One region of the Pseudarthrobacter sp. DSP2-3-2b1 genome, then DNA from elsewhere that is predicted to be linked to it. Evidence: riboswitches for the same ligand, from Rfam matches in the RefSeq annotation. Region 1 holds a riboswitch; each other region holds the start of a gene.
The links. Region 1 has a riboswitch for cyclic di-AMP ahead of ACP7AX_RS02295 (peptidoglycan DD-metalloendopeptidase family protein). Riboswitches for the same ligand answer to the same signal wherever they lie in the genome.
Positions count from the first base shown of each region.

Region 2: another riboswitch for cyclic di-AMP. It lies ahead of ACP7AX_RS16970 (hypothetical protein); the one in region 1 lies ahead of ACP7AX_RS02295 (peptidoglycan DD-metalloendopeptidase family protein).
Region 3: another riboswitch for cyclic di-AMP. It lies ahead of ACP7AX_RS08240 (LysM peptidoglycan-binding domain-containing protein); the one in region 1 lies ahead of ACP7AX_RS02295 (peptidoglycan DD-metalloendopeptidase family protein).

Region 1 is NZ_JAFCTI010000001.1:529,798-535,853, reverse strand. Features, by position in the region: gene serC (phosphoserine transaminase) at 1-276, opposite strand, end outside; gene ACP7AX_RS02300 (iron dependent repressor, metal binding and dimerization domain protein) at 562-1,257, shown strand; cyclic di-AMP (ydaO/yuaA leader) riboswitch at 1,436-1,646, shown strand; gene ACP7AX_RS02295 (peptidoglycan DD-metalloendopeptidase family protein) at 1,650-2,474, shown strand; cyclic di-AMP (ydaO/yuaA leader) riboswitch at 2,619-2,784, shown strand; gene ACP7AX_RS02290 (C40 family peptidase) at 2,846-3,535, shown strand; gene ACP7AX_RS02285 (NlpC/P60 family protein) at 3,718-4,488, shown strand; gene ACP7AX_RS02280 (HNH endonuclease) at 4,792-5,292, shown strand; gene mobA (molybdenum cofactor guanylyltransferase) at 5,376-6,044, shown strand; gene ACP7AX_RS02270 (DUF6457 domain-containing protein) at 6,047-6,056, shown strand, end outside.
Region 2 is NZ_JAFCTI010000016.1:4,848-10,903, reverse strand. Features, by position in the region: gene ACP7AX_RS16980 (response regulator transcription factor) at 1-270, shown strand, start outside; gene ACP7AX_RS16975 (HAMP domain-containing sensor histidine kinase) at 278-1,777, shown strand; cyclic di-AMP (ydaO/yuaA leader) riboswitch at 1,905-2,055, shown strand; gene ACP7AX_RS16970 (hypothetical protein) at 2,061-2,831, shown strand; gene ACP7AX_RS16965 (YdeI/OmpD-associated family protein) at 3,018-3,461, shown strand; gene ACP7AX_RS16960 (HAD-IA family hydrolase) at 3,442-4,122, opposite strand; gene ACP7AX_RS16955 (glyoxalase superfamily protein) at 4,173-4,562, opposite strand; gene upp (uracil phosphoribosyltransferase) at 4,615-5,250, opposite strand; gene ACP7AX_RS16945 (phosphatase PAP2 family protein) at 5,263-6,056, opposite strand, start outside.
Region 3 is NZ_JAFCTI010000005.1:106,390-112,445, forward strand. Features, by position in the region: gene ACP7AX_RS08215 (DUF1810 domain-containing protein) at 1-416, opposite strand, end outside; gene ACP7AX_RS08220 (DNA alkylation repair protein) at 452-979, opposite strand; gene ACP7AX_RS08225 (TraR/DksA C4-type zinc finger protein) at 983-1,345, opposite strand; gene ACP7AX_RS08230 (cupin domain-containing protein) at 1,495-1,875, shown strand; gene ACP7AX_RS08235 (lytic transglycosylase domain-containing protein) at 1,900-3,201, opposite strand; cyclic di-AMP (ydaO/yuaA leader) riboswitch at 3,399-3,585, shown strand; gene ACP7AX_RS08240 (LysM peptidoglycan-binding domain-containing protein) at 3,589-4,437, shown strand; gene ACP7AX_RS08245 (protein adenylyltransferase SelO) at 4,505-5,968, opposite strand.

The sequences.
Region 1 (6,056 bases):
CAGGCCGAAACTTGCGATATCCCAGAACGCCGTTGACCCGCCGACACCCAGCACCACTTCATAGCCCTCAGGGGCGCGGAAGAACTGGCTGAGGCCCTCGCGGACGGACCCCACGAGGTTCTTCACCGGCGCCTGGCGGTGCGAAGTGCCCAGGATGGTCTTTGATGCCGCGGACAGCGCTTCGATCTGCTCAGGCCTGACCTTGGAGGGGCCTGCGCCGAACCGTCCGTCCTTTGGCAGCAGATCGGCAGGAATAGTGATGCTGGTTTCGCTCACAGGGGCTCCAAATTTCGGCGTTTGACATGACTCATGTCCGAAGGACGGTGGGGTGGCCGGCAGTGACTGGACCAAGGGCCTCTTTTATTCTGCCTGAACCGGCTATTTGGCACCGAACCGGCACCGTCATAGTCCAGTCAATGAGACAGAATGCCCGGATGCTGCAGGGGCCGGAATTATCCGGACAAAATCAAAATAGGCTAGGCTTTTCACCGGACCTCGCCGCTGCGCCGGACGCGATACGGTGGGACAACGCAAGGTACTGCGCTCGAGGAGCTGAGCTGTATGACGGATCTGATTGATACCACCGAGATGTATCTTCGGACCATTTTGGAGCTTGAGGAAGAGCACATTGTTGCTCTTCGCGCCCGCATCGCCGAACGGCTGCGGCACTCGGGGCCCACGGTGTCCCAGACGATCGGCCGGATGGAACGTGACGGGCTGGTTGTGGTTTCCGGGGACCGCCACCTGGAGCTGACCGAAACCGGGCGCAAGCGGGCCACCGAAGTCATGCGCAAGCACCGTCTCGCAGAACGCCTCCTGGCGGACGTGATTGGCCTCGACTGGGCCTATGTCCACGACGAAGCGTGCCGGTGGGAACATGTGATGAGCGAGCGGGTTGAACGGCGCATCTACGAACTGCTGAACCATCCCACGGAGTCCCCGTATGGCAACCCCATCCCAGGGCTGGCCGCACTGGGCGGAGCGCCGGCCTCGCTTCTTGACGACGGTGTGATTAATCTCCTGGAGGCCATGCAGGGCTACGGGCCTGATTCCAGCGTCAAAGTCAGCCGCCTGGCGGAGCCCATCCAGGTGGAGCCCGAACTGCTGGTCCAGCTGGATGAAGGCGGGATCCGCCCCGGCGCTTCGGTCACCCTGGAGCGAGTCGGGGAGTACATCTCCGTCCGCGTGCCGGGCATCGAAGGGGCTCTCGAACTCCCTCCTGAAGTGGCGGCGCACGTATTCGTGTCCGTCGGCTGACGGGTCGGTTGTGCCTGCTCGAAGGGACTAGGGGGCTCGGCGCGGCCTTCTTTAGCGCAGTGACAGCGGATCTGCAAAGATAACGGAATTGTTACTGTCCTGCTTAATCATTTATAGTTTTAACAGAACGTCGATACAAAAGCGTTACCTGATCCGGAGCCGAGCTCTGCCAGCGGACCAGGTGCACGAGTCACTAACTGGCAGAGGCGGGGGAACCACAACCGGCAGCCAAGGCTGCCTTGGGGTGTAGTCCGTCAGCAGCAAGCCTCTTCCAATGAAGAATCCTCACGGGATATTTCTGCGCCAAGTGCTTGTCACGGCGGACCGGGTCTTTGATCTCTCTGACCCGAATCCGACAGCTAACTTCGCAGGCTATCCAGAGAGGAACATTTTTGACCACGCAATACTCCAGGGGCCGCCGCCGCGCGGCGGGCCCCGCTTCGGCGCCGCGTGCGGCCGAAGTCACTACCGCCGACAGGCCCCGCGATTCACAGCGCGAAGCACGCCGCCGCCGCGGACCCTTCCGGCAGATCACTGAATTCGCCTCGGCCAGCGGCATCGGCCAAAAAGCCGGCATCGCCCTGGCCGCAACCGGCCTGGTCCTTACCGTGACGGTTCCCGCTACCAGCCCTGTGATGGCCCAGCCGGAGCAGGGGCAGCCGGCCTCGGCTGTTTCCGCCGCCCCGCAGCCCGAAATCTCCGCCGCCGCCGGCGCGCAGATCGATTTCAGCCGCTCTTCGGTCGTCACGAAGGGCGATCCGGACGGCAAGCTCAAGCAGCTGTTGAGCGCGCAGTCAGCCGGATCCATCACCCGTGCAGCCTCCGCGGGAAGTCTCGGCGCGCCTCTGGCGCAACTGGCCACCGCCTCTCCGTTCGGCTTCCGGATCAGCCCCATCACCGGCGGCTCCGGAGACTTCCACCGGGGCCAGGACTTTGCGGCACAGTGCGGGACGTCTGTCCAGGCCGCCGCAAGCGGCACGGTCACCTTCGTTGGCTGGCACCAGTACGGCGGCGGCAACCGCGTCGTGGTGGATCACGGCAATGGCCTTGAAACCACGTACAACCACCTGTCCTCCGCCAGCGTGACCATGGGCCAGACCGTCAGCCGCGGCGATGTCATTGCGCTCAGCGGAACCACCGGCGCCTCCACGGGCTGCCACCTCCACTTCGAGGTCCAGGTCAACGGCGAAGTCGTGGACCCCACAGGGTGGCTTTGAGTCAAATGATGGCCAACTATCAAATCTCGGTGACATGCCGTGACCTGAATGTGACATTGGTCTGGAAGTCCTGTAACGTCTAACTCGCGCCAGCTTTTCCGAAGCTGACGTTCTTGAGTGGATTGCCTAGCTCTGCCACCGCTCAAGGTCCGTTCGCATGAATTCGTCTGGCAGGGGCGGGGGAACCAATTTTGGCCTTTGATTCTGAAGGCCTTGGGGTTAAGTCGCAAAGCTTCCCAGGAAGCCGCGTGGCCGGGTGCACTCCCATCCGAATCCGACAGCTCACCTCGCAGGCATTGGGAGAGGCTACCTTCGTGTCTTCACGCCATAATTCTGCGCGCCACCGTGCGCAAACGGTTCGCACCAACCCCATGGGCTCAGTGTCCAAGGCGGTCAGTGCAAACGCCGGGACCGTAGGTCGCCAGGCTGCAGTCATCGCAGCCGCGTCAGGTCTGATCCTGACCATGGGACTTCCGGCCAACGCTGCGGATTCCACCGCCGGCGTGTCCGCCTCCACCGAGTCAGCCCAGGCCGCCCTGGCCGTCACCGCGGCTCCCACGGCCACCGTTTCCTTCGAACGCCCGGTGGTCACCACCACCGCCGCGCCGAAGATCGAACCGGTCCGTGCGCAGTCGACGGCCACTGAGACCGCCGCGGCTACCGCTACCGAGGGTACTGACGCTACGGAGAAGGCTCCGAGCAAGCTCGCGGACGCCGTCTCCACTGCCTCCGGCTCCGGCCTGGCAGCCATTGCCTACACCGGCATCGGCAGCCCCTACGTCTGGGGCGGCACTTCTCCCAGCGGCTGGGACTGCTCCGGCTTCACCCAGTGGGTCTACGCCCAGGCAGGCATCAGCATTCCCCGCGTCAATGCCTGGACCGCAATGAAGCCGACCTCCACGCCGGTCCCCGGTGACCTGGTCATGCAGAATGGCGGCGCGCACGTTGGTATCTACGTCGGCAACGGCATGATGATCAGCGCGCTCAACCCGGGACAGGGCACGCTGCTCCACTCGGCGGCCTCCACGGGCACCTCCTCCTTCTTCACCATGGGCGGCTAACTAACCACCGCTCCCGGTTCCTGCCGGGCAATAATCCTGCAGCCTCGCGCTGCAGGACCAATGCCGCCTGAACCTTTCGCTAAATCCCCGTTCGGGACGTGCCGACGTACCCCCAAGATGCCGGCGCGTCCAAACCCTGGCCTGCCCACGCGGTCCTGAGGAAATCGAAAGAGAGAAAATTAATGACTACTCGTGCAACAGTTGCACGGCACCGCGCCGAGGTCACCACCAAGACCAACTCGCTGGCTGTCATTGCCAAGGCTGTCGGCGACAACGCCGGCGGCATGGGCCGCCAGGCAGCGGTTATCGCTGCTGCCTCCGGCCTGGTCCTCACCAGCGGTATCGCGGCAAACGCCGCCGACACCAGCGTCCAGCGTGAAGTGTCCCCGGTCTCGAACCTTGAGCTTGAGGTCTCCGCCCCGGCAGTAATCTCCGCTGAATCCACCATTGCGATCTCCTACGAGAAGCCTGCTGTCACCACGTCACCGGCTCCCGTTGTTGAGGCACCTGAGCCCGAGGTTGAGGTGCAGGAAGCAGCAGCTCCCGCCGCTGCTCCGGCCCGCGCCGCTGCTGTCAAGGTGACCACCGCCGCGGCTCCGGCCGCACCGGCACCGGTTGCTGCCAGCGGCAAGGGAGCAGCAATCCTCTCCGCTGCCTACGCACAGCTCGGTGTTATGCAGGACTGCACCATGCTGGTGACCAACTCCCTGGCTGCCGTTGGCATCAACTTCCACGACTGGCCCGCGGGCTACCTGGGCCTGGGCCGCACCGTGAGTGCCGCCGAAGCTCAGCCGGGCGACCTGATCTACTACGCCGACGGCGGCGCGGGCGTTGCCCACATCGCTGTGTACGCCGGCAACGGCCAGGCAGTGCACGGCGGCTACAACGGCAACCAGACCGTTGTATTCAGCGCCAACGTTGGCTCGGGACCGGTTTTCATCCGCGTTTCCTAGCAGCTGCTTCAGCTTCAAGGACCCCCGCCACCCGGCGGGGGTCCTTTGCTGTCCCGGGCCGCCTCACGGGGGACCGGCAGGGGGGGGCGGCACTGGGGGGAGCGACCTTGGGGGACCGGCAGTGGGGGAGCGGCCCCGCCACGGGGAGGAACCAGTGCCCGACACGACGGTGTTCCCGTGCCGGCGATTAGTTAATCACGGGTTTCTTTGTTTACTCTTGTGGTGTCGATCCATAGCCCGGATTATGCCGGGGGCAGCCGGCCCTCGTGCCCCTGACGGGTGCGGCCACAAAGAGGTACGTGCATGCGCACTCTCGTTCTGAATGCTGGATATGAACCGCTGGCGGTGATCACCTTCCGCCGGGCGCTCGTCCTTGTGCTTACCGGCAAGGCGAGTGTTGTTGCCGAAGGCGAAGATCCCGTGGTGGGACCGCAGGAGATATTGGGCCGCCCGTCCGTGATCCTCCTGAACCGCTACATCCGCCCGAGATACAACCACAGCACTGCCGTGAGCCGCCGCGGGGTACTGCGGCGGGACGGCCACCGGTGCGCCTACTGCGGAAAAGCAGCCCACACGATCGACCATGTCCAGCCGAAATCCCGCGGCGGTACGGACTCCTGGGAGAACCTCGTCGCGGCCTGCCTCCGGTGCAACAACACCAAAGGTGACCACACGCCCTCTGAAATGGGCTGGAAGCTGAGGATTGTTCCCGAGCCGCCCCACGGCACCATCTGGCAGATCAAGGAACTCGAAAAGCCTACGCCCGCGTGGGACCCCTTCCTGTTGCCTGAACGGGCTGCCTGACCGCCACCTTCACAGAGTCTCCTCCCAGCTCGCCTGCGCCCCGTGGACTGCCGCGGCCGTGGCCGCACGGTTAGGCTGGGAGTGTGGATCCTGACCCTGTGCCCTTTGACGCCGTTATCCTTGCCGGCGGCCGTTCGTCACGGCTGGGAGGCGTGCCGAAGCAGAGCCTGACGTACGACGGCGATACGCTCCTCCGCCGCTCGGCCGCCGCTGCCGGGGGAGCCCGGGCCGCCGTTGTGGTTGGTCCCTATCCTGCTGAATTGCCTGCCGGGCTGCTCGGCTGCCGGGAGGAACCGGTCTACGGTGGCCCCGCCGCCGCGATCGGGGCCGGGCTTGCGCGCCTGGCCGCCGTGGGCGGAAAACGTCCGCCCTTCACCCTGGTGCTGGCCTGCGACATGCCCCATGTGGAGCGTGCGGTCGCAGAGCTCAGGAAAATGTTGGGTACCGCAGGAGCCGGACAGCCGGACGGAGTTGTTGCTGTTTCGGAGGACGGGCGGCGCCAGCCCCTCGTCGGATTTTATAGCACACCCGCGCTACAACGTGCTGTGGACGAACGGGCGGCAGTGGGAGGCCTGACGAACGCTTCGGTCACCTCACTCCTTGCTAGGCTGGACGTGCAGCTTGTCGCCGTCCCGGCGGGCTCCACAGCTGACGTGGACACCTGGGACGATGCCGCCGCACTTGGAGTGGCCGGCGTGGAACCACTGAGTGGTTCGCAGCCAGACGCCGCCGCAGATGATTTGGGAGACTGAGCGTGAAGAACC
Region 2 (6,056 bases), on a different contig from region 1:
AACATCGACACCCGCGAGGTGAGCCGCGCCGGCGACGACCTCCAGCTCACTGCCACCCAGTTCGAACTGCTCCGCTACCTGATGGAAAACCCCAAACGAGTGATCAGTAAGGCTCAAATCCTGGACCGCGTCTGGAACTACGATTTCGGCGGACAGGCCAACATCGTGGAACTCTACATTTCCTACCTCCGCAAAAAAGTCGACTCGGTACACCCGCCCATGATCCACACCGTGCGCGGCGCCGGCTACGTCATCAAGCCTGCGGAGTAGCGCCGCCATGTCGCCGCCGCGGGCAACCCCGCCACCCACACGGAGCTGGCTCAAACCCGCCACCTGGCACCTGCGCACCCGCCTTGTATTGCTAGCCATGGCCCTGCTGGTAGCCATCTGCGGCTCTGTAGGACTGTTCAGCTACGCCTCGATGGACTCTTTCCTCACCCGGCAACTCGACGAACAGTTGACCCAGGCCGCCGCCCGGTCCAACGATCCCGGCCGGCCCCCCGCGGGCGGATTCAACGGCAGGGACCCGCTGGACGCCCGTGGCCAAAGTGTCGGAACCCTCAACGCGCGGATCGTGAACGGCCAGATCAACAGCGGCGGCTACCTCGACTCGGACACCACGCGCTCCGCCCTCAGCTCAGAGGACAAGCAAACCCTGCTTGCCTTGGCGCAGAACGGAAATCCCGTGGACCGTTCGCTGTCCAACGGGGATTATCGGATTGTCGCCGTGGCGACCGGCTACGGCGACGTCCTGGTGACCGGCCTTCCGCTCGCAGCCAAGGAAAGCACCCTCGCCTCGCTGGTGTGGACGTTCACATTCGTTTCCCTCGGCGGCCTGGCGCTGATTGGCCTTGCCGGGACCGTGCTCATCCGGCGCACTATGAAGCCGCTGGAGCAGCTCTCGGAGGTCGCCACCCGAGTCTCGCAGCTCCCCCTGGATGCCGGTGAGGTGGCACTCGCGGTGCGCGTCCCGCCGTCGAACTCTAATCCCGGAACCGAGGTAGGCAGCGTCGGGCACGCGCTCAACCTCATGCTGGACAACGTGGCCAATGCCCTGGAGGCGCGGCAGAAGAGCGAAACCAAAGTGCGGCAGTTCGTGGCCGACGCGTCCCACGAACTCCGCACCCCGCTGACGGCCATCCGCGGTTACACAGAGCTAATGCGGATGACCGAAAACTTCACGCCGGACGGCCGGAAATCGCTGGCCCGCGTGCAGAGCCAGTCCGAACGCATGACGGCCCTGGTGGAGGACCTTCTCCTGCTCGCCCGGCTCGACGAAGGCCAGCCGCTGAAACTGGGCGAAGTGGACCTCACCCAACTGGTAATTGAGACCGTCAGTGACGAAAAAGTTATGGCCCCGGGTCACAGCTGGCGTCTCGAGCTGCCGGATGAGCCGATCGCTGTCACCGGCGATGCATCGCAGTTGCGCCAGGTTCTGGTGAACCTGCTCTCCAACGCCCGCAAGCACACGCCTCCCGGCACCACGGTGGTGACCGGCGTCTGCAGCGCAGCTGATGGGAGCGCCGAAGTAACGGTAACGGACGACGGCGGCGGCATGCCGGCTGACTTCGTGGACCAGGCGTTTTCGCGCTTTGCCCGCGCAGACGCTGCCCGGGCGGGCACGGCACCGGCCTCCGGATCTGCGGCTTCCGAAGGCACCAGCGGACTCGGCTTGTCCATCGTCCAGTCGATCGTGGAGGCTCACGGCGGAACGGTGACCGTAGATTCCGGCCCCGGCAAGACTGTTTTCAAGCTTCGCCTGCCCTTCGCCCACTGACCCTGCAAGCCGACACACCGCCGTCGTGATCTCCGTTACCAAAATGTGACTTAAGCGCTGAGCTCCTGTACCGTCGATTAGGTGCAGCTCTATCGGGCTGCATATCCGGATGACGCCAAGCTCTGCCGCTTCCCGGATTCCGCGTTCAGAGGCAGAGGCGGGGGACCCACGGTCCCGGGCCACGAGTGCCCTTGGGGTTAAGCCAGCACGTGATTTTCCGTGTGGCCGGATGCCCTCATCCGAACCCGACAGCTAACTCCGTAGGTGTGAGAGGCGATCCATCATGTCTGAATTCAAGGTACAAACGCGCCCTGAGAACGGGTCAGAGAAACTGCACGGCCGCCATGAAGTTACCGAGGCAGGCGCGGCACCGGGAGCTACCGAGTCCGGCTCCCCCACGTCACCCCGCGCAAAATTCCCGTCCTTTGGCCGCCGCGCAGCCGTATTCACCGCGGCGTGCGCCCTCCTTGTAGGCGTCGGCGCCGCAGGCCATGCCTCGGACGCCAATTTCCTGACGGCCAGCGAGACTGCGCCGGCTTCCGGTGCCTCCGCTGACGCGGATTCCAACCTGAGCTTCGAAAAGGCCGAGATCCAGGCCAAGCCTTCCCCGGAAGCCGCGCCGGCCGAAATCAGCGTCGCGCCTCAGGCTGCCGAGCCGGCACCCGCGGCTCCTGCGCCTGACCCTGCTCCTGCGCCCGCCCCGGCACCTGAGCCTGCCCCGGCGCCCGCTCCCGTTGTAGCAATTGATGACCCGGCCGGCGCCCAGGCGTACGCCGCCGGGCAGCTAGCCTCCTACGGCTGGGCGGCTGACCAGATGCAGTGCCTGAAGACGCTCTGGACCAAGGAATCCGATTGGACCACCACGGCCACCAACCCCAGCAGCGGCGCGTATGGCATCGTCCAGTCGCTGCCTGCGGAGAAGATGGCGAGCGCCGGTGCGGATTACCGCACCAATTACCGCACGCAGATCAACTGGGGCCTGAACTACATCCAGGAGCGCTACCAGTCGCCCTGCGGCGCGCTGAACTTCCACCTCTCCAACAACTGGTACTAAGCCGCACCACTGGTACTAAGCCGCACACAACTGATACCAGCCGCACAGCCGGTAACAGCCGCACACCCGATACCGGCCGAACAAGGACCTGGCGCAGCCCGTACCGGACGCTACTGGTCCCGCCAGCTGTAGTACCAGCTGGCCCAGCATCTGTTGGCGCCGCGCCCGCCGGGGCATACTGGGGCCATGGAATTCACCACCACCATTCTCGGCAGCGGCAACAAGACCGGCATAGAGGTTCCGCCGGAGGTGGTTGCCGGACTCGGAGCGGGCAAGCGACCTCCGGTGGTGGTGACCATCAACGGCAAAAGCTACCGCAGCAGCATCGCCGTGATGGGCGGGCAGAACCTGATCGCTGTCAGCGAGCACAACCGCGAGTTCACCGGCGTTTCAGCCGGTGACACCGTGGAGGTGCACGTCGAGCTGGACACGCAGCCCCGCATAGTCGAGGTTCCGGACGACCTTGCCGCGGCCTTGGCTGCCGAACCTGACGCGCAGGCGTTCTATGCCACGCTCAGCTACAGCGGTCAGCGGCGTTATGTGGAACCCCTCGCGGACGCCAAGACACCGGAGACCCGGGCACGGCGGATCGCGAAGGTAGTTGCCGATCTCAAAGCTGGAAAGAAATAGTCCTTAGTCCCTGCGCATCTGCAGCCACAGAAGCGGTAACTGCTGAGTAGTCCGGGATATGCAGGACGCCGGGCGGCAGCGCTCCAGTGTTGGCTCCCACTGCGATGGTCCGGATGCCGGCGGCCACCCCGGCAGCAATTCCTGCCGGCGCATCTTCAAACACCACGGCGTCCCCGGGCTCCACGCCCAACAGGCGTGCCGCCGTCAGGTAGCCCTCAGGGTGCGGCTTGCCGAAGGTCACAACGTCAGCCGTCACGGACGTGCCTGGCATTGCGAGTCCGGCGGCGTCCATCCTGATATCCGCCAGAATCCGGTCGGCGGACGTCACCAGCGCCACGGCGTCGGCGGGCAAGCTTGCGAGCAGCCGGGCGGCCCCGGGCAGGGCGATGATGCCGGCAGTCCGCACCCGTTCCATGGCACTAAGTTCCTCGGTGAGCGCCAGGACATCCGACCCCGCCGGAGCGAACCGCCGCACCGTATCGACGGCCTGGACACCATGGGAGGTCCGCAGGATTTCGGCAATGTCCAGGCTGTACCGGGCCGCGAACTCACCCCATACCTCCTCCACCACAGCCGTGGAGTCCACCAGGGTTCCGTCCATGTCAAAGAGGACGGCACGGCAGGTGAGCGTGCGTGCTGCAGAAGGAGCGGGGAGGGTCATGCTCCCCATTTTGCCTTGCGCGGATTCGCCATACGGCTTTACCCGGCGCGCTATGTTCCGGGTCCGGGGATGTCGCGCCCGGGGATGTACTGCACGGCCCATTTGTTGCCGTCCGGATCCGCAAAATAGACGAAGTGACCCCAGTCCTGCACGTCAATATCGCTGACATCCACGCCGTTGTTTTTCAGGTGGTCGTGGGCCGCCTGGATGTCAGTGACCACGAGCTGCAGGTTCGGCGCACTGCCCGGCGGGGCATCCGTGAGCCCCTCGCCGATGCTGATGGAGCAGGCGGAGCCAGTCGGGGTGAGTTGGACGAAGCGGATTCCGTCAGTGGGCCGTTCGTCGAAGTCCGCGTTGAAACCTACTTTGTTGACGTAGAAGTCCTTGGCGCGGTCGACGTCGGATACGGGCACAAAAACGAGTTCAAGTTTCCAGTCCATCCGCACAGGGTAGCGGCGGGGCTGGGAATCCGGTAGGGCCGGCTGCCCTCTGTCAGCCTGCGATGCCATAGAGGCGGTCGCCTGCGTCGCCGAGCCCGGGGACGATGTACGACTTCTCGTTGAGCTTCTCGTCGATGGACGCCAGGACGATGGTTACGTTGGCGTCGGCCAGTTCTTCCTCCAGCTTGGCCAGACCCTCCGGTGCGGCCAGGAGGCAAATGCAGGTCACATCCGAAGCGCCACGCTTGAACAGGAACTTGATGGCTTCGCGCAGAGTGCCGCCGGTGGCCAGCATGGGATCCAGCACGAAAATCTGCCGGTCGGTGAGGTCCTCGGGGAGTCGCTCGGCGTAGGTGATGATGTCCAGGGTCTCTTCATCCCGGGCCATGCCCAGGAAACCCACTTCGGCGGTGGGGACGAGCTTGGTCATGCCTTCGAGCATGCCCAGGCCGGCGCGGAGAATGGGAACCACCAGCGGAGTGGGCTTGGTGAAGGCGGTTCCCACCGTGGTGCTGACCGGAGTCTCGATGGTGACCGGCTGGGTGCGGACCTCGCGGGTGGCCTCGTAAGCCAGGAGGGTCACCAGCTCTTCCGTCAGCTGCCGGAAGACCGGTGACGGGGTGTTCTTGTCCCTCAGGACGGTGAGCTTATGGGCGACCAGCGGGTGGTCCACAACGAGAGTGCGCATGGGTCAAAACTATCACCCGGGCGCAGAGCCACCGCCCGAGGATCCACCGCCTGCACCGCGTTCAGTTGAGCCCCCTGTTGAGCCCTGAACACGCGCACCATCTTCGGTGTGGTCGTCCCGCAGGACCGGGTGTTCGAACGTGGGAGCCGGCCCGGCATGCTCATGCTTGCGCGTCAGATGGAAGAGCCGGTGCGCCAGGATCACCATGCCCACCCAGGCAAGGCCAAGGAACCAGCCGGCCATCACGTCAGTCAGCCAGTGGTGGCCCAGGAACACCCGGCTCAGACCCATGGCGATGATGAAGATTGCGCCTGCGGTGATGGCTGTGATGCGGGCCCAGAGCATTTCGAACTGAAGGCACATGATGTAGATGAGCACACCTATCACCACCGTGGTGTTGAGTGTGTGGCCGCTGGGAAATGATGGCGAGGTTTCGTAAGGCGGGACCGCTTCGGCGTGGTCCGGGCGGGTCCTGCCCACCAGGCGTTTGCCGAAGGTGGTGGCCGTGGTGGATACGGCTGCGGCCCCGCCAACCAGAATGATGGGCCGCCAGGTCCTGCTCAGGAAGGTGAGCCAAGCGGTCAGGATGCTCGCCAGAATGGGCATGCCAATGCCCCCGCCAATGTTTGTGAAGGCAGTCACTGCGGCATCCAGGCCGGGGTTCCGCAGGTCCTGCGCGGCGTCCAGTGCGGGCAGGTCCAGGGATGCGAGGCCCTCGTCATCCACAACGTTGTCGTACACCTCGGCACCCAGCAGCGCCATAGCTACCACCAGCGCGCCACCTACCAGCAGCGTGATCCACAGCG
Region 3 (6,056 bases), on a different contig from region 1:
GCGTCGGTGGCGGGATCAGGCTCGCCGTCGAAAAACTGCGCCAGTACCGTCTTGAACACGGTCTCACCCGGGGCGGCGCGCAGGAACAGGGTCATTGAGGACTGCAGTTTCCTGGCATCAATGCTGCCAAGGATCTCTGCGGCGGACCGGCCGGCGTGGGTGGTAATCGCCGCTGCGCACTCCAGCAACCGGGGGCCCAGGACCTCGTGCTTGAGGTAGGCCTGCGCTTCCGGCAGCGAGGTGACGGCGTACCTGACGGACGTGGGGCTCGTACCCAACCCCGCGAACTGGGGAAAGATGAACCACATCCAGTGGCCCGTCTTCTGTCCGAGCTGCAGCTCTCCGAGCGCCTGGCCGTAGGTCCCGGAGTTGTCCTGGGCTTCAACGAAGCGTTCCAGGTTGTAGGGGTCATTCATCTTTGTCTCCTCAGTTCAAGCGGTTCGGGCTGAGTCTAGGCGGTCTCGGCGGTGATCCCGGACGTCAGTGTGGCGGCGTGGCGCATCCACTCGTCCGGATCCTGGTGCCACCGGCCAACGACAGTTTCGGCGCGCTGCCTGTCCTTGCCCTTCAGGGTGGCCAACAGCGGCCGGACCACGTCTGCAACGAGCGGTGACACCAGCTCAGCTGTCCGCGCGGTACGGATGAACCCCTCCACCCGGGTCAAATCCGAATGGCGCAGCAGGGCAGCGCGTGACTGCAGGAGAACCACCGCCGCCAGCCTGCGTTCAAAGACGGGCCGCCGGCCGGGGCCGGGCTGGCCCCAAAGCACGGAAGCGAGTGCCGTAACTTCGTCGTGGTCAAGGTCTTTGAACTTCCGCGTGGCATCGCGGACCGTCCCGCGGATGGCCCCTACTGAAGCCCCGTAGGAGGCCAGGGCACCGTCAACCCTGTTTTCCACGTCATCGGCCCGGTACCACGAGCCCTCGTTCTGCAGCGTGGTGTCAATGAAGGCCGCCGCATCCTGCACCCTCTGGCTCATGGCTTACCGTCCGTAGCGCCCGGCAGCGGCGTGGTTGATGCAGAACATCGTCCAGGGACGCGCTTCCAGGCGGCCCTCCGCGATGGGCTGACCACAGACGGCGCAGATCCCATATTTGCCGTCCACGATCCGCTGAAGCGCGGCTTCGACTTCGGCCAGCCCGGAAGTGCTCTGGTCCAGCAGAGCGGCCGCCTGGGACAGTTCGAAGGCAATGGTGGCACCTTCGGGATCGTGTTCGTCGTCCACATTGGAATCCTGGCGGGCCGCATTGGCCGAGGAAATATCGGCCCGGAGCGCCGGCAGCAGGGCAAGTTTCCGGGCGCGCTCGTCCTCGAGGAGGAGCCGGAACCGTTCGAAGTCAGCCATGGGGAAAGCCTAGCCCCGGCGCCCGCCTGAAGGGGCTCGACAACCGCCGGCAGCAGGAGCATGCTGGCAGTCGTAAGCGCCTCAGATGCTGCCTGGCAGCCAGGGACGGACAGCTGATGGGCACAAATCCCGCAGAGAAAGTCAGCGCCATGCCTACAAATATCGTCACCCAGCTGGCAGTGAAGTCCCACGACACTCCGGATGAGAAGCGCCGTCCGGACAAAACCGAAGTGGACGTGGTCAGCCTGGGCGACTACACAGTGGGACGCTTCACCTTCAAGCCCGGGTGGCGTTGGTCAGACTGTATCAAGCCCGTAGTCCAGACCGACTCGTGCCAGAACAACCATGTTGGTTATTGCGTGTCCGGAGCGCTCAGCGTTGAGACTACGAACGGCAACCGCATCAGCATTACCGCCGGCAATTCCTACACCATTCCGCCCGGACACGACGCCTGGGTGGACGGGGACCAGCCCTTCGTGGGTATTGAATTCCTCAGCGCGGCGGAATTCGCGAAGGCGCCGGGAACCTGACGGGCCGCCCTCCGCGGCGGGCCGTCAGTACCAGTTGTTGGCAACCGAATGACTCCAGGCACCGCACGGTGACTTGTACCTGTCCGAGATGTAGGCCAGGCCCCAGTCCACCTGCGTCCGGTAGCTGGTGAGCCAGTCGCTCCCGGCAGAGCCCAGCTTTCCGGGCGGCAGCGCCTGCGGGATGCCGTAAGCGCCCGAATACGGGTTGGTGGCTGTGGTCAGCCAGTTGGATTCCTTGGTCCACAGCTGGGCCAGGCACTGGAACTGGTCCTGGCCCCACCCGTAGGCGGACAGCCGCCCGGAGGCGTAGCTCTTCGCGCCGGCCGGATCGTTCACCGCGCCGCCCGGTATTGATGGCACGACGACGGCGGGTGGCGGAGCCGGCGTCGGGCTTGGAACGGGAGCCGGTGCTGCCGGCGGTGGTGCAACGGGTGCCACCGGCGCGGGGTTCACTGGTTTCCGGGCGGCTGCCAGGGCGGCCGCCTCAGCAGCCGCCTCCGCCTGTTGGCGTGCCTGCTCGGCAGCCGCGGCGCGCTTGGCTTCCTGGGCACTCTCGTACGCGGCGAGGGCTGCTTGGCCCTGCCTGAATTCACCTTCCACGGCCGCCGTTGTCCCTTTGAGGGATGCAAGCTGTGCGGTGAGCTCCTGGCCGTGGTCCTGTTGCTCCTTGATCTGACGGGCCGTGGCTTCCTGGGCTGACTTGGCGGCGTCGAGCTTGTTCCTGGCCTCTCCTGACAACCGCTCACGCTCCGCCCTGGCCGCCTTCTCCTGCCCGGCCAAAGCCTGCGACACCCGCTCGGCAGCTGAGGCCTTACTCACCAGGGTGGCTGTCTTGTCACTCACGATCTGAACGATGTTGAGGCCTTGGATGCTGTTGGTCTGCACGGCATCCAAGGCCACGAAGAAGCCCATATTGGTGCCGCCGGTCTTGTAGGACTGGGCCGCCAGCGCTCCGATGTCCTTCCTGTGCTGTGCCAGCTCGGCGGTGGCGCGGGTGGTCTGGGCGGTCAGTTCGTCCAATCGTGCACCCGCGGCCTGCAGGGCTGTTTCCGCGACCGCGTACTCGGCCGCAGAACTGACGGCGGCGGTCCCCAGTTCTTCGCCGCGCTCCTGGAGACCTCCCAGGAGGTTAGTGATTTGGGTGACCTCCGCGGCTTTCCCGGCCTCACTTTGCTTGGCGTTTTCCACGTCCTGCCACGACGGATACCCACCGGGTGGCGCTTCGCCGCCGGCGTGGGCGGGCAAGATTGATAACGAGGCGGCAAAGGCCAGCGCCAAGGTTCCTGCAATGGCAGGCAGCCTCACTTTTTGGAGAAAACGCGACATAGTTTGTGAGCCTACCCGGCATATAAGGCATTCCGCCCCTGACCTGCAACATCGTGACGGTCAGGTGTTCAAGCAGGCGCAGAAGCGAGGCACTTCTACCGCTTACATTCCGTTACCGGAATGTGACATTGCCGGCGAGTAGAGGTTATGGTCGTCCGGTGCCCCGGTTCAAAGCCGGGACATTCCCGTCAGTATGCCGAGCCCTGCCGCTGAACCGGGACCCCAGCTCATAACTGGCAGGGACGGGGGAACCACGTTTCCACGGCTTCGAAGGAAGCCTTGGGGTTAAGTCGATAGCGCTCCGTCCTTGACGGAAGCGTTGCCGGCCGGGTGTCTCCGACCCGAACCCGACAGCTCACCCCGCAGGCATGGGAGAGGCAATCAACCATGTCCAAGAACACCACTTCCGCACGCCATCGTGCCGCTGCAAACCGCTCTATTGTGCTGACAGGCCTGTCTTCGACAGCTAAAGCACACGCCCGCACCATCGGCAGGCCAGCCCTGATCGCTGTGGCCGCGTCCGGAATGCTCTTCAGTGCCGGCACCGCAGCCCAGGCAGGCGTCCACGGCCCTGACACGGCCGGAAGCACCAACGTCCAGGGCCAGGCCAGCGCACCCGCTGCCGCCCCGGCAGCCGCCACGGCTCCCGCAGCAGGCAACGTCCACACCGTCGTTTCGGGTGACACGCTGGGCGCTATTTCCGCCGCCAACGGTGTTGCCCTCAACGACGTCCTGGCCGCCAACGGCCTGTCGATCACTGCCATCATCTACCCCGGCGACCAGATCCAGATTCCTGGTGCCGGCTACGCTGCGCCGGCACCTGCCCAGGCAGTCGCTGCGCCGGCCGCCCCGACCAACACCGGCATCCGGCTGGCGTCCACCGCGGCACCGGCAGCTCCGGCAGCTCCTGCAGCCGCGGCTCCGTCCGGTGCAGCAGGCTCCGCCATCCTGGCGTCCGCCTACTCACAGGTGGGAATCCAGCAGGACTGCACCGCCATGGTGGAGAAGGCACTGCGCTCGGTCGGTAAGAGTGTGGGAGACCTGGCCCCCGGCCAGTTCTTCCAGTACGGCAGCGTGGTGGGGGCCCCGGCCGCCGGTGACCTGGTTATCACGGCCGGCCACGTGGGCGTTTACGCCGGCAACGGCCAGGTTGTCAGCGGCGGCGTGGACGGTTTCAAGACCGAAGTCCACTCCATCAGCTGGCTCACGGGAGCATCCTTCGTCCGCGTAGCGTGATCCCAGCCGGAACGAACGGCGGCGGGGCAGCCTCAAGCAGCCCCGCCGCCGCCGTCCGCTGATTTTGTCAGGTCCCGCAGAAAGTCCGGTAGCTCCCGAAGTCCTCCGGCGCGGGGCCGGCATATCGCTCAAGGCCAGGCCGCTCCGTATACGGATCCGCCAGCACATTTACTAAACGGTTGAAGGGGCCAAGGTCCCCGGCCGTGGCTGCTGCGAGGGCCTCCTCAACCAGGTGGTTCCGGGGGATGTACACGGGGTTGGCCCGGTTCATGGGTTCCGCGTCCGGAGCAAGCGCCTGCCAGCGTTCAGCCCAGGCCTCGAACGCTGCGGGATCCACAAACAAATCACTGACAGCTTCAGTGGTTCCACCGGCTGCTGAGCTGAGGCTGCGGAAGAACGACGTGTAGTCCACTTCCCCTTCCGCCAGCATCGCCAGGAGTTCGTTGGCCAGCGGCGCCACCACGTCGTCCTGGGCCGCCGCCTCCAGCCCGAGCTTGGCCTTCATCCCGGCCAGCCAAGCGGCGCTGTATTCCCCGCGGAAGGCGCCGAGCGACTCCACGGCCATGGCAACAGCCTGCTCCTGGTCCTCATGGAGCAGGGGCAACAGTGCCTCGGCGAGCCTGGTGAGGTTCCATTCGGCAATAAGCGGCTGGTTGGCGTAGGCATAGCGCCCGCCCTGATCGATTGAGCTGTACACGGCGGCCGGGTTGAAGGCGTCCATAAAGGCACAGGGACCGTAGTCGATGGTTTCGCCGGAGATGGCCATGTTGTCCGTGTTCATCACACCGTGAACAAACCCCACCAGCATCCAATGAGCAACCAGCGACGCCTGGGCGGCTATCACAGCATCAAAGAAAGCCACATAGGGGTGTGCAGCCTTGGCCGCTGCCGGATAGTGGCGGCCGATCGCATGGTCGGCAAGGCGGCGGAGGAGTTCAGTGTCGCCATTGACCCTGGCGAACTGGAAACTCCCCACCCTCAGGTGGCTGCCCGCGACCCGGGTGAGTACAGCCCCGGGCAGCATCGTTTCGCGCTGCACCGCCCGCCCTGTCCCGACGACGGCGAGGGACCGCGTGGTGGGGATCCCCATCGCGTGCATGGACTCGCTGACGAGGTACTCGCGCAGCATTGGGCCGACGACGGCGAGGCCGTCGCCCGCGCGGGCGAACGGTGTGCGTCCGGAACCCTTAAGATGAACGTCGCGGAGCCGCCCGCGGGCGTCCGTGATTTCCCCGAGGAGCAGTGCCCGGCCGTCGCCCAGAATCGGCGAGTAACCGCCGAACTGGTGGCCCGCATAAGCCTGGGCAACAGGAGTGGCACCGTCCGGGACCAGGTTGCCGATCAGCAGGCGCGTCCCTTCAGGAGTGCGAAGCTCAGCCGGATCCAGGCCCAGCTCAGCGGCCAACGGCTCATTCAGGACCAGAAGTTGCGGGTCCGGAGCCTCCTCCGCCTGCCAGGGAACGGCCAGCTCTTCGAGGTCGCGGGCGAACCGGCCCTCGAAGGACAGCGTGGTTTCTGCTGCAGCTCTCATCTCTCAAGACTACCCGCGGGGGCTGTATCCACAGCCGACTCCGGGGGCTCCGGAAGTGGGCAGCGCCTAAAATGTTTGTCCCCTGGAC